One region of the Amycolatopsis sp. NPDC104819 genome, then DNA from elsewhere that is predicted to be linked to it. Evidence: riboswitches for the same ligand, from Rfam matches in the RefSeq annotation. Region 1 holds a riboswitch; the other holds the start of a gene.
The links. A riboswitch is a leader RNA that binds a small molecule or an ion and turns the genes downstream of it on or off. The one in region 1 is predicted to bind glycine.

Region 1 (7,030 bases):
GGCGGCCCCGCCGGGTTGGTGTCCGTGAGCGGTCAGACCGTCCAAGGGGAGATGTTCTTCTGCCGAGTCAACGGCACCGCGTTCCGCGGGGTCACGCAGTCCGGCTCGTTCCGGCCCTACACGGTGCTCAAGCTGGGCGCGAACTGCCCGAACGGCTCCCAGGAGTTCTCGCGCCGGTTCGACAACGAAGACGACGGCAGCACGAACTTCTCCAGCGCACCGGCCGGGATCAGCAGCATCGCGCAGTCGATGGTGAGCGCCGGCGCGAACACCACACTGAACGTCCGGATCGCCCGGTAACGTCGGAGTTCGTATCTCCCTCGGCCCGCCCGGGTCTTTCTCCACCGGGCGAGCCGAGGGGGATCGGGAGTGAGCAGTGAACTGACGGCGCGGCACCTGCACCGCGCCCTCGAGGTGGCACGGGAGTTCAGGGCCGGCGGCCGGGCTGACCGGGCTCGCCCGGCTCGTCGGCTGCGACTTCGCGTCGTGCACCAGCGCGGAGCACACGACCCGGCGGCTGACCGGCGCCGTGACCGACCGGCCGGAGCACAACCTGCTGCGCCACGCCGGGTTCCGGGCCCAGGTGCACCAGCACCCGGCGTTCGCGGCCCACCGCGACGGGCGGCTGCCGCTGGGGACGTCAGCGGCGTTGAGCGACCTGGCGGACCTGCGGACGCTGCGCGCGTTGCCGCTGTACACCGACTACTCCCGCCCGCGGGGCACGGTCGACCAGCTGCTGCGCATCGTCCAGGTCGACGACCGGCACGGCCGCATCCTGACCTTGAGCCGTTCCCGGCCGGGGTTCTCGGCGCGGGACCGGGCCTGGGGTTGACCAGCCGGACGGAGCTGATGGTACGCCTGGCGGCTCCGGCGTGACCGCGCTCAGGCGAAGGCTTCCGGGGGCGGACAGGAGCAGACCAGGTTCCGGTCCCCCGCCGCGCCGTCGATGCGGCGGACCGGCGGCCAGATCTTGGCCGCCGCGGCGCCCGCCGGGAACACCGCCGTCTCCCGGCTGTACGGCCGTTCCCACTCGCCCGCCACGCAGCGCGCGGTGTGCGGCGCGTGCCGCAGCGGCGAGCAGGCCAGCGGCCACTCCCCCGAGGCGACGCGGTCGATCTCGCCGCGGATGGCGATCATCGCCGCGCAGAACCGGTCCAGCTCGGCGAGGTCCTCGCTCTCCGTCGGCTCCACCATCAGCGTGCCGGCGACCGGGAACGACATCGTCGGCGCGTGCAGCCCGTAGTCCGCCAGGCGCTTCGCGACGTCGTCCACCGTCACGCCGGTGGCCTTCGTCAGCGGCCGCAGGTCGAGGATGCATTCGTGCGCGACCAGGCCCGAGTGGCCCGCGTACAGGACCGGGTAGTGCTCACCGAGGCGCTTCGCGACGTAGTTGGCGTTCGCCACCGCGACCAGCGTCGCCCGGCGCAGGCCTTCCGCGCCCATCATCCGGACGTAGGCCCACGAGATCGGCAGGATCGACGCGCTGCCCCAGGGCGCCGCGCTGACCGGGCCGACCCCGGTCGCCGGGCCGGCGGCCGGCTGCAGCGGGTGGTTCGGCAGGAACGGCGCCAGGTGCGCGCGGACCCCGATCGGGCCGACCCCGGGGCCGCCACCGCCGTGCGGAACGCAGAAAGTCTTGTGCAGGTTGAGGTGCGAGACGTCGGCGCCGAACCGGCCGTACTGGGCGACGCCGATCAGGGCGTTGAGGTTGGCGCCGTCGACGTACACCTGCCCGCCCGCGTCGTGCACCGCCGCGCAGACCTCGCCGACGGTGTCCTCGTAGACCCCGTGCGTCGACGGGTAGGTGAGCATGATCGCGGCCAGGTCGCCGCGGTGGGCGTCCACAGTGGACTTCAGGTGCGCGAGGTCGATGTTGCCCTCGTCGTCGCAGCGGACGACGACCACCCGCATGCCCGCCATCACGGCGCTCGCCGCGTTCGTGCCGTGCGCGCTGGCCGGGATCAGGCAGACGTCGCGGGTGCGCTCACCGCGGGAGCGGTGGTACGCCCGGATCGCCAGCAGGCCCGCGAACTCGCCCTGGCTGCCGGCGTTGGGCTGCAGGGAAACCGTGTCGTAGCCGGTGATCCGCGCCAGCCAGGCGCCGAGGTCGGCGACGACGGTCAGCAGCCCGGCCGCGTCCTCGGCCGGCGCGAACGGGTGCAGCCCGGCGAACTCGGGCCAGGTGACCGGCTCCATCTCCGCGGTGGCGTTGAGCTTCATCGTGCACGAGCCGAGCGGGATCATGCTCCGGTCGAGCGCGATGTCCTTGTCGGACAGCTCCCGCAGGTAGCGCAGCAGCGCGGTTTCCGAGCGGTGCGCGTGGAACACCGGGTGGGTCAGGAACGCGCTGGTGCGCCGCAGCGGCGCCGGGAGCGCGTCCGCGGTGTCCGCGTCGAGGCCGTCCACATCGGACACCGAGACGCCGAACACCTTCCACACGCAGGAAAGCCGCTCACGTGTCGTGGTCTCGTCGCAGGCGACGCCGACGTGGTCGTCGTCGGCCCGCCGCAGGTTCACCCCGAGGTCGCGGGCCGCCGCGACCACCGCGTCCGCCCGGCCGGGCACCGCCGCGAGGACCGTGTCGAAGAACTCGCCGTGCACCACCTCGACGCCGCCCTCGCACAGCCCGGCCGCGAGCACGGTCGCCATCCGGTGCGCCCGCAGCGCGATCCCGCGCAGCCCGTCGGGTCCGTGGTGCACCGCGTACATCGACGCCATGACCGCGAGCAGGACCTGCGCGGTGCAGATGTTCGACGTCGCCTTCTCCCGGCGGATGTGCTGCTCGCGCGTCTGGAGGGCGAGCCGGTACGCGGGTGCGCCGTCCGCGTCCTTCGAGACGCCGACCAGCCGGCCGGGCAGCTGTCGCTCGAGGCCCTGGCGCACCGCCAGGTACGCGGCGTGCGGGCCGCCGAAGCCCATCGGGACGCCGAAGCGTTGCGTCGAGCCGACCGCGACGTCGGCGCCGAGCTCACCCGGCGGACGCAGCAGGGTCAGCGCGAGCGGATCCGCGGCGACGACCACCGCGGCGCCGTGCTTCTTCGCGTCGGCGATCGTCAGGTCGAGCTCGCGCACCGCGCCGGACGCCCCGGGGTAGGACAGCAGCACCCCGAAGAAGTCACCGCCGAGCCCCAAGCCGGTGAGCCCCCGCGAGAGATCTTCGACGACCAGCTCGATGCCCAGCGGCTCCGCGCGGGTCCGGAGCACGGCGAGCGTCTGCGGCAGGGTGTCCTCGTCGACGACGAAGCGGTTCGACGCGGACTTGCCCGCCCGGCGCACGAGCGTCATCGCCTCGGCGGCCGCGGTGGCTTCGTCGAGCAGGGACGCGTTCGCGACCGGCAGCCCGGTCAGGTCGGCGACCATGGTCTGGAAGTTGAGCAGTGCTTCGAGCCGTCCCTGCGAGATTTCCGGCTGGTAAGGCGTGTAGGCGGTGTACCAGGCGGGGTTCTCGAGCACGTTCCGCCGGATGACGGGCGGGGTGACGGTGTCGTGGTAACCGAGGCCGATCATCTGGGCCATCGGCCGGTTCCGGGAGGCCAGCTCCCGGAGCTCGGCAAGCGCCTGGGCTTCGGTGGCCGCCGGCGGAAGGACGAGCGGCTCGGCGGACTCCCGCAGCGACGACGGCACGGCCCGCTCGGCGAGCTCGTCCAGCGAGGCGACGCCGATGACGTCGAGGATGTGGCGCAGCTCGTCCGGCCCGGGCCCGATGTGCCGGTCGGCGAAGGGAACCCCTTGTTCGAGGGAGGCGAGCGACAAGTCCACGATGGCCTCCTCCGAACGGCAGCGTCCACCCAACCCGACTCTAAACGCGAAGGTGACCACGGCGGGGGTCCGGGGGCGGAGCCCGCCGGGCGGGGTGTGGGGGTTGCACCCCCACAAGACACCGCGGAGGGTTGAGGCGAGCGCCCTCCGCGAGCACGGTTCACCCAAACCCGCAGCACGGCTCATCCGAACCCCGAGGAAACCCTCCCCACTCTGTCCGTACCCGTGTCGGGCGCCTGAGAGTTTCGCCCGCAGGTTGAGCCGGGCTTGCACCGTCGGCGGGGCCATCAGGCTGTGTCCTGACGACCCGCTTTCCAGAGGCGTCTCGTCCGCGCGGTCCAGGGTGCCTGAGAGGTTCCGGGGAGGACTTGCTCCTTCGGCGCCGAGCTCAAGGTGTGGCTCGGACTCTCCCGCGCGGATTCGTCGACCGCAGGGGGAACCTTACTCGCCTCCCCGCGGCGATGATCACCCGGTCTTGCGTGCGTTGCGGCGCTGGGTGAGCTCGTCCGGTTCGTGCGTCTCGACCACACCGCCGTCGGCGCGCTCGGCCGGGAACTCGTGGATCGTGCCGCTGATCTCCTGCATCGCCCCGCTGACCGCGATGCCGAACACACCCTGGCCGCCCTGGAGCAGATCGACGATCTCCTCCGGCGAGGTGCACTCGTAGACCGTGGTGCCGTCGGAGAACAGCGTCACCTTGGCGAGGTCGCGGACCCCGCGGACCCGCAGGTGGTCGACCGCCACCCGGATGTTCTGCAGGGAGACCCCGGTGTCCAGCAGCCGCTTGACGACCTTGAGCACCAGGATGTCCTTGAACGAGTACAGCCGCTGCGAGCCGGAGCCGTGCGCCGTGCGGATGCTCGGCGCCACCAGCTTCGTGCGCGCCCAGTAGTCCAGCTGGCGGTAGGTGATGCCGGCGATCTGGCACGCCGCCGGACCCCGGTAGCCCACCAGCTCGTCGGGCAGCGAGTCGTCGGGGAACAGCTCACCCTGCTCACCAGTCGCGACCTCGACAGGCTGCTTCTCGGAACCAGCCTCGACCACGCAAGCCTCCCCTCGCCCGACCGGACGGCCGGCGAATGACAGCCGGGGAGTCCCAGGAGCGGGACCCACCGGAGATCAACCGCCACGGTCCGGCCCCAGACCGTGAATCACACCGTGGCGATTTACCTCCTCCGACGGTAAGCGCCAGGAGAACACCGGTCAACGCGACGCGCGGCAAGCCTCAACGACCGGATGAGCCTTTGAGCCGTTCGCCGTACCCCCGGCGCGGTGGTTCAAACCTCTTGCGCCGATTTACTCAGCCAAGTACATTTTTACTCATGCAAGTAAACACCGACCTCATGGCCGAAATGGGCCTCAGCGTCACGGAGGCGGCGCGCCGCGCGCAGATCATCGGCGCGACCATCGGCGTCATCGCCGACCTCGGGTACCGGAAGGCGACGTTCGCCAAGATCAAGGAGCGCGCCGGGCTCAGCAGCACCCGGATGATCTCCTACCACTTCACGAACAAGGCCGGCCTGATGCAGGCCGTGCTGAGCACCGTCGTCGAGACGAAGAACGAGTTCCTCGAGGAGCGCACCGGCGGCGGGGTCGACCCGGCCGACCGGCCCGGCTACCTGCGGGCGCACATCGAGACGTCGATCGCGTTCCTGCGCGCGTACCCGGAGTGCGTCCGGGTGCTGGCGGAGATGTCCGCCAACGCCGACGACGCCGAAGGCTGGGTGATGACGAAGGTCCTGGTCGACGACATGCGGGTGCACGGCCTGGCCCGCCAGCTCAAGCAGGGCCAGGCGGAAGGCGCTTTCGGCGTCTTCACGCCCGAGGTGATGGCGATGTCGGTCGCGCAGGCCGTCGACGGGGTCGCCGCGGCCTACGCGGCGGACCCGTCGCTGGACCTGGAGCAGTACGGCCGCGAGGTGGCGGACACCTTCGTCAAAGCGACGGCGCCTTGAGCGCCCGGTCGAGCCGCTCTTCGATGCGGGCCTTCGGGAACGCGCCGACGATCGTCTCGACCGGCTCGCCGCCCGAGAACAGGATCATCGTCGGCAGGGACATGACCTGGTAGGACCGGGTCGTTTCCGGGTTCTCGTCGGCGTTGATCTTGCGGACGGCGAGCTCCCCGGCCCGCTCAGTGGCCAGCTGCGCCAGCACCGGGCCGACCATCCGGCACGGGCCGCACCAGGTGGCCCAGAACTCGACCAGCACGGGGACGTCGCTGCCGAGGACCTCGGGGAACGTGGTGTCGGTGACTTCGGCGACTTCGGACATGACAGGCTCCTTCACGGGCGCGGGGATTCGGGCACGACGCACGGATCGGGCGCTTGGCGGGCCAAGGCGCCGGCGAGCTTGGTGGCCAGTTCGGCGCGGATCCCGCCGAGCCGGGCCAGCAGGGCGTCGGCTTCTTCGAGCTTGCGGCGGTAGACCTCGATCGAGCTCGCGCAGGCGTCGCCGGTCTCGTGGCCGCTGCGCAGGCAGTCGACGAACGGGCGGGTCTCGTCGAGGGTCAGGCCGACCGTCTGCAGGGTCTGGATCTCCCGGACCAGCTGCAGGTCGTCCTCGGTGTACTCGCGATAGCCGTTCGCCGAGCGGCGGGCCGCGATGAGGCCCTGGTCCTCGTAAAAGCGCAGCGCACGGGTGGTGACACCCGTGCGCTGCGCAAGCTCTCCGATCCGCATGCCCCTGACGCTAAACGTTGACGTCCGCGTCAAGGCAAGGTTCAGGTGTCCGCACCCCGGAAGTCCTCAGGGGACACGGAGTCGAGGAACTCGCGGAACTTCTCGACCTCGTCCTCCTGCTCGTCCGGGATGATCAGGCCGGCCTCCTCCAGCACCGCGTCCACGGCGTGGATGGGGACGCCGATCCGCAGGGCCAGCGCGACCGAGTCGCTCGGCCGGGCCGACACCCGGATGTCACCGTCGAAGACGAGCTCGGCGAAGAACGTGCCTTCCTTGAGGTCGGTGATGACGACCTGCTCCAGCTCCCGGCCGAGCGCTCCGATGACCTCTTTCAACAGGTCATGCGTGAGCGGGCGGGCGGGGCGGACGCCCTGCTGCTCCAAGGCGATGGCGGTGGCTTCGACCGAGCCGATCCAGATCGGCAGGTACCGTTCGCCCTCGGTCTCCCGCAGCAACAAGATCGGCTGATTCGCGGGCAGCTCGACCCGCACACCGACGACGCGCATTTCGCTCATCGGGCTTCGCCTCCCTCTCGTGCACACGGGCTTCAGCGTGGGAACGGCTTGCGCCGCCACTGCCGACGCTACCCGTCA
Region 2 (7,030 bases), on a different contig from region 1:
GCGCGACGTCACTCCCGGCGACCGCGCGCGGCTGCTGCGCCGCTTCGCCGACGCCGTCGAGGCCGACATCGAGAACCTCGCGCGGCTCGAGGTCGAGAACTCCGGGCACACCATCGGCAACGCCCGCTGGGAGGCGGGCAACGTCCGCGACGTGCTCAACTACTACTCCGCCGCGCCGGAGCGCCTGCTCGGGCAGCAGATCCCGGTGCCGGGCGGGGTCAACGTCACCTTCCACGAGCCGCTGGGCGTCGTCGGCGTGATCGTGCCGTGGAACTTCCCGATGCCGATCGCCGGCTGGGGCTTCGCGCCCGCGCTCGCCGCCGGCAACACCGTGGTCCTCAAGCCGGCCGAGCTGACGCCGTTGACCGCCATCCGGCTCGGTGAGCTGGCGCGCGAGGCGGGCATCCCCGAGGACGTCTTCCAGGTGCTGCCCGGCAAGGGATCCGTGGTGGGCCAACGGTTCGTGGACCACCCGGGTGTGCGCAAGGTCGTCTTCACCGGCTCCACCGAGGTCGGCAAGCAGATCATGGCCGGCTGCGCGGCGCAGGTGAAGCGCGTGACGCTGGAGCTGGGCGGCAAGAACGCGAACATCGTCTTCGCCGACGCCGACCTGGAGAAGGCCGCGGCCACCGCGCCCTACGGCGTCTTCGACAACGCGGGCCAGGACTGCTGCGCGCGGTCGCTGATCCTGGTGCAGGCGAGCGCGTACGACCGCTTCATGGAGCTGCTGGAGCCCGCGGTGCACGGCGTCGTCGTCGGCGACCCCGGCGACGAGAAGACCGAGATGGGCCCGCTGATCTCGGCCGCGCACCGGGAGAAGGTCGCCTCCTATGTGCCGGACGACGCGCCGGTCGCGTTCCGCGGCACCGCGCCGGAAGGCCGTGGCTTCTGGTTCCCGCCGACCGTCCTCACCCCGCCGGACCTGCGGCACCCGGCCGCGGCGGACGAGGTCTTCGGCCCGGTCGTCGCGGTCGTGCCGTTCACCGAAGAGGCCGATGCGCTGCGGATGGCCAATGCGACCGAGTACGGCCTGTCCGGGTCGATCTGGACCCGCGACGCCGGCCGCGCGTTCCGGGTGGCGCGCGGCGTGGAAGCCGGCAACCTGTCCGTCAACTCGCACTCTTCGGTGCGCTACTGGACGCCGTTCGGCGGGTTCAAGCAGTCCGGCCTCGGCCGCGAGCTGGGCCCCGACGCCGCGGCGGCGTTCACCGAAACCAAGAACGTCTTTCTGAGCACGGAGGAGTAATGGTCCAGCGTTTCGAAGGCCGCGTCGCGGTGATCACCGGCGGCGCGAGCGGCATCGGGCTCGCCTCGGCCCGCCGTCTGGCGAGCGAAGGCGCGAAGGTCGTCATCGCGGACCTGACGCCGGTCGAGGGCAAGGCGGCCGCGGACGAGATCGGCGGCGCGTTCGTGCAGACCGACGTCACCGACGCCGAGCAGGTGGAGAGCCTCTTCCACACCACGGTCGAGCAGTTCGGCTCGGTCGACGTCGCGTTCAACAACGCCGGCATCTCCCCGCCCGAGGACGACTCCATCCTGACCACCGGCATCGACGCGTGGGAACGGGTCCAGCGGGTCAACCTGACGTCGGTGTACCACTGCTGCAAGGCCGTCCTGCCGCACATGCAGCGCCAGGGTCGCGGGTCCATCATCAACACGGCGTCGTTCGTCGCGGTGATGGGCGCGGCGACGTCGCAGATCTCCTACACCGCGTCCAAGGGCGGCGTGCTCGCCATGAGCCGTGAGCTCGGCATCCAGTTCGCGCGCGAGAACATCCGCGTTAACGCGCTGTGCCCGGGGCCGGTCAACACGCCGCTGCTCAAGGAGCTGTTCGCGAAGGACCCGGAACGCGCGGCGCGGCGCCTGGTCCACGTGCCGGTCGGCCGGTTCGCCGAGCCGGAGGAGATCGCGGCGGCGGTGGCGTTCCTGGCCAGCGATGACGCCAGCTTCATCACGGCGTCGCAGTTCCTGGTCGACGGCGGCATCTCCGGCGCGTACGTCACTCCGCTCTAACGCTTGGTCGGTTTCTTGACGCCGTAGACCTCCCGGAGGTAGCTCCAGGCGGCGTTGAGCTTCTTGCGCTCTTCGGAGACGAGCCGTTCGCGGCGCCGCAGCACGCGAACGGCGATCTCCGAGGCGAGGAACGCGCCGGCGGCGAAGGTCAGGACGCCGACGATCAGGGTCAGGGCGATGACGGTGGTGGTCATGGTCACCAGCGTCGAGCCGGCGTGGGCGATTTGTCCCTGCGCAAAACTAGCGGGTTTCGTTAGCTTTGTGAGGTGACGCACTGGCGCGCCGACGAGTGGGCGGAAGCGGTCCGGGCCGGCATCCGCGCGAGGGGGCTTTCCTTCGACGAGGCCGCGCGACGCATCGGCGTCCCGACGTCGACGCTGCGCAGCTGGGTCGAGCACCGGCACGCGCCGAAGGTGACCGTCTTCGACCACTGGGCCCAGCTCGCCGAGGTCACCGGGCTCAGCGAGGCGGACCTCCTGCGCGTCGCCGGCGTGCTGCCCGACTCCCTGGCCAGCCCGGTGCACGTCGCTCACGCCGCGAAGGCGCTGCGGGAAGGCATCGACCAGGCCGGGCAGTTCCTCCGGCAGGCCACCGCGCTCGTCTACTCCTCGCCCGGCACCCAGGTCGCCAACCTCATCGCCGCGTCGCCGGTCGACTGGGAGATGCGGATCCGGTCCGCCACCCGCGGGGACGAGGTCCGCGTCACCTACCACCACTACGTCGGGATCGTGCCGCCGCGGGACTTCCCGTTTTCCGAGGAAGAGGCGCGGCGGATCCTCGAACACGACGTCCTCGGCGAGCTGTGGCGGCCGCTCGGGCTGTACTGGCGGGTCGCCGAGGTGCACGACTGGCACGAGCCGCCGCGGCTGGTCATCCAGGTGCCCGAGCAGGAGGCGACGCGCCCGCCCGCGCCGTCGCCGGTCGTGGCCGCGCCGCCGGTTGTCGTGCTGTCGCCGATCTGGGGGTACGGCGAGCTGCTCGCGTCGCTGGTCGCCGACGGGCTCGGGTTCGGCAACGTCGACTTCCGCTACTTCGGCCTGCCCGACACGATGGCCGACCGCGTCCGGATCACCGCCCGTGAGCTGGCCGAACCCGCGCCGCGGCTGGTGCACTCGGTGCCGCCGATCATGCTGCTGCACGGCCTGGCCGTCCCCGACCTGACCGGACGGCTCCCGGTCGTCGTCCGCTACGGCCCCCGGATGCGCGCGCGGGCCGCCCGGATCTACCGTTCGGCGCTCCTCGAAGCGGGCTTTGACGATCCCCTCGACGGCGCCCGCGCGATCGAGGAGGCGGTGTCGGTGCCCCCGGGCCACGCTTACTTCGAAGTGACGCTGGCCGACGAGGACGTCTTCGACGGCGCCCGCCCGAGCCTCGACCGGCTCAACGACACGGTGGCTTGGCTCGCGGAGCAGATCGTGGAGCAGGTGCTCCTCGGCGCCGGGCACCCGCCGGTGCCACTCGGCGGGCCGTTGAAGCGGCTGGTGCTGCCTTCGGGCCGGGTGCGCCGGCCGCCTGTGCTGGCGGGGAGCGCCGTGCGTCGAGTCGCGCTCGAAGACTGATGTGGCGTTGCCCGTGTGAAGTAGACTGATCTCGCAGGCGGCAGGTACGGTAACCGCCACAACTGCAGATCGGGCCGTCGAGCCGAGGCGGGAGAGCCCTCACGAACGTGGTGGGGCACCGAAGGAGCAAACTCCCCGGAATCTCTCAGGTAACCGCTACCGCTTCGCGCGAGGCCACTCTGGAAAGCAGGCGCACCCGCGCCTCACCCAAGGTGAAAGCCGCTTCACACGCGGTGAAACTCTCAGGTGCCATGACAGAGGGGGAGTTCCCAGCGCACCCGTGTGCGCCCGGCCTGAGGAGCTCCCGATCACTTCTACGCAGTTCGACGCCCGCCACATCGGCCCGTCCGAGGCCGAGCGCGCGAAGATGCTGGCCGAGTGCGGTTACGGCAGCCTGGACGCCCTCGTCGGCGCCGCCGTCCCGAGCGCCATCCGCGCGACCCGTGAGCTCACCCTCCCGCCGGCCGCGTCCGAAGAGGACGCCACCGCCGAGCTGCGCGCCCTCGCCGCGCGCAACCGGCCGATGACGCAGATGATCGGCCTCGGCTACTCCGACACTGTCACCCCCGGCGTGATCCGCCGCAACGTCCTCGAGAACCCCGCCTGGTACACCGCGTACACGCCCTACCAGCCGGAAATCTCCCAGGGCCGGCTCGAAGCGCTCCTCAACTTCCAGACGATGGTCGCCGACCTGACCGGCCTGGCCACCGCGAACGCGTCCCTGCTGGACGAGTCGACCGCCGTCGCCGAGGCCGTCACGCTGATGCGTCGCGCGTCCAAGTCGAAGTCCAACAAGGTCGTGCTCGACGCCGAGTGCCTGCCGCAGACCATCGCCGTCGTGCGGACCCGCGTCGAGGCGCTCGGCATCGAGGTCGAGGTCCGCGACCTGCTCACCGGCCTCCCGGACGAGTTCTTCGGCGTCGTCGCCCAGTACCCCGGCGCGTCCGGTGTGCTGCGCGGCCGCGGCTTCTACCACGCGATTTCCGAGTCGGCGAAGGCCGCGGGCGCGCTGTTCACCGTCGCCGCCGACCTCCTCGCCCTCACTCTGATCACCGCGCCGGGCGAGTTCGGCGCCGACGTCGCCGCCGGGTCGACGCAGCGCTTCGGCGTCCCGCTCGGCTACGGCGGCCCGCACGCCGGGTACATGTCCGTCCGCTCCGGCCTCGAGCGTTCGCTGCCCGGGCGCCTGGTCGGCGTCTCGGTCGACGCCGACGGCAACTCCGCCTACCGCCTCGCGTTGCAGACCCGTGAGCAGCACATCCGCCGCGAGAAGGCGACGTCCAACATCTGCACCGCGCAGGTCCTCCCGGCCGTGCTGGCCGCGATGTACGCGGTCTACCACGGCCCGGACGGCCTCAAGCGGATCGCCCAGCGCGTCCACGGCCTCGCCGCGGGCTTCGCGGACGCTCTCCGCAAGATCGGCGTCGAGGTGGTGCACGAGTCCTTCTTCGACACGGTTGTCGCACGGGTCCCCGGCCAGGCCGCCGAGGTCCACGCCGCCGCCCGCGAAGCCGGGATCAACCTCGGCCACGTGGACGCCGACCACGTGCGGGTCGCCTTCGACGAGGTCAGCACCTCCGCGATCGCCGCGAAGGTCCTGAAGGCGTTCGGGGTCGAGGAAGACGTCCAGGACGGCGTCGCGCTCCCCAACGGTCTCGCCCGCGAGAGCGGCTTCATGGGCCACGAGGTCTTCGGCAGCCACCGCTCTGAGACGGCGATGCTGCGCTACCTGCGTCGCCTGTCCGACCAGGACTACGCGCTCGACCGCGGCATGATCCCGCTCGGCTCCTGCACGATGAAGCTCAACGCCACCACCGAGATGGAGCCGATCAGCTGGCGCGAGTTCGCCGGCATCCACCCGTTCGCCCCGGCCGAGGACGCTTCCGGGTACCACACGCTGGTGGGGCAGCTGGCGGACTGGCTGGCCGAGGTCACCGGCTACGACCAGGTGTCGCTGCAGCCGAACGCGGGCAGCCAGGGCGAGCTCGCCGGGCTCCTCGCGATCCGCGCGTACCACCGCGCGAACGGCGACGAGGCTCGTGACGTCTGCCTGATCCCGTCGTCCGCGCACGGCACCAACGCCGCGTCCGCGGTGCTCGCCGGGATGCGCGTGGTCGTCGTGAAGTGCACTGACGAGGGCAACGTCGACCTGGCCGACCTGCGGTCCAAGGTGGACAGCCACCGCGACACGCTCGCCGCGATCATGGTCACCTACCCGTCCACGCACGGCGTGTACGAGCACTCGATCGACGAGCTGGCCAAGATCGTCCACGACGGCGGCGGCCAGGTGTACGTCGACGGCGCGAACCTCAACGCCCTGCTGGGCCTGGCCAAGCCGGGCGAGTTCGGCGGCGACGTCTCGCACCTGAACCTGCACAAGACCTTCTGCATCCCGCACGGCGGCGGCGGCCCCGGCGTCGGCCCGGTCGCGGTGCGCGCGCACCTCGCGCCGTACCTGCCGAACCACCCGCTGCTCGACGCCGCGGGCCCGGAAACCGGCGTCGGCCCGATCAGCGGCGCGCCGTACGGCTCGGCGTCGATCCTGCCGATCTCCTGGGCCTACGTCCGGATGATGGGCGCGCCCGGCCTGACCGCCGCGACGAAGGTCGCCGTGCTGGCCGCGAACTACGTCGCCTCGCGCCTCGCTCCGCACTACCCGGTGCTCTACACCGGCCAGGACGGCCTGGTCGCGCACGAGTGCATCCTCGACCTGCGCCAGCTCACCAAGGAGACCGGCGTGACGGTCGACGACGTCGCGAAGCGGCTCATCGACTACGGCTTCCACGCGCCGACCATGTCGTTCCCGGTCGCGGGCACGCTGATGGTCGAGCCGACCGAGTCCGAGGACCTGGGCGAGATCGACCGGTTCTGCGACGCGATGATCGCCATCCGCGCCGAGATCGACGAGGTCGCGGCGGGCAAGTGGAGCGCGGAGGAGTCGCCGCTGCGGGGCGCCCCGCACACCGCGGAGACGCTGGTCGGGGAGTGGGACAAGCCCTACAGCCGCGAGCTGGCCGTGTTCCCGGCCGGGGCGTCGCGCAAGAACAAGTACTGGCCGCCTGTGCGGCGCATCGACGGCGCCCGCGGGGACCGTAACCTCGTCTGCTCCTGCCCGCCCCTCAACGCTTACGAAGGCTGATCCCGACGTGTCGAAGGAAACCTCCCTCCACGGAGTCCACAAGGGACTCGGTGCGCTGTTCACCGACTTCGCCGGCTGGTCCATGCCGGTCCGCTACGCCAGCGAGCTGGCCGAGCACAAGGCCGTCCGCGAGGCGGCCGGGCTGTTTGACCTCTCGCACATGGCCGAAATCCACGTCACCGGCAAGCAGGCGGCCGACGTCCTGGACTTCGCGCTGGTCGGCAACCTCACCGGGGTCAAGCCCGGCCGGGCGCGCTACACGATGATCTGCGACGCGTCCGGCGGCGTGCTGGACGACCTCGTCGTCTACCGCCTGGCC

Region 2: another riboswitch for glycine. It lies ahead of gcvP (aminomethyl-transferring glycine dehydrogenase); the one in region 1 lies ahead of gcvP (aminomethyl-transferring glycine dehydrogenase).

What each region holds. Positions count from the first base shown of each region.
Region 1 covers NZ_JBVJON010000010.1:226,645-233,674, forward strand. Annotated here, with positions in the region: gene ACZ63E_RS31080 (hypothetical protein) at 25-300, shown strand; gene ACZ63E_RS31085 (hypothetical protein) at 530-832, shown strand; gene gcvP (aminomethyl-transferring glycine dehydrogenase) at 883-3,762, opposite strand; glycine riboswitch at 4,084-4,182, opposite strand; gene ACZ63E_RS31095 (MerR family transcriptional regulator) at 4,225-4,803, opposite strand; gene ACZ63E_RS31100 (TetR/AcrR family transcriptional regulator) at 5,082-5,714, shown strand; gene trxA (thioredoxin) at 5,695-6,030, opposite strand; gene ACZ63E_RS31110 (MerR family transcriptional regulator) at 6,042-6,437, opposite strand; gene ACZ63E_RS31115 (bifunctional nuclease family protein) at 6,479-6,952, opposite strand.
Region 2 covers NZ_JBVJON010000024.1:2,815-9,844, reverse strand. Annotated here, with positions in the region: gene ACZ63E_RS44125 (aldehyde dehydrogenase family protein) at 1-1,246, shown strand, start outside; gene ACZ63E_RS44120 (3-oxoacyl-ACP reductase) at 1,246-2,013, shown strand; gene ACZ63E_RS44115 (hypothetical protein) at 2,010-2,207, opposite strand; gene ACZ63E_RS44110 (helix-turn-helix domain-containing protein) at 2,280-3,572, shown strand; glycine riboswitch at 3,651-3,744, shown strand; gene gcvP (aminomethyl-transferring glycine dehydrogenase) at 3,880-6,711, shown strand; gene gcvT (glycine cleavage system aminomethyltransferase GcvT) at 6,719-7,030, shown strand, end outside.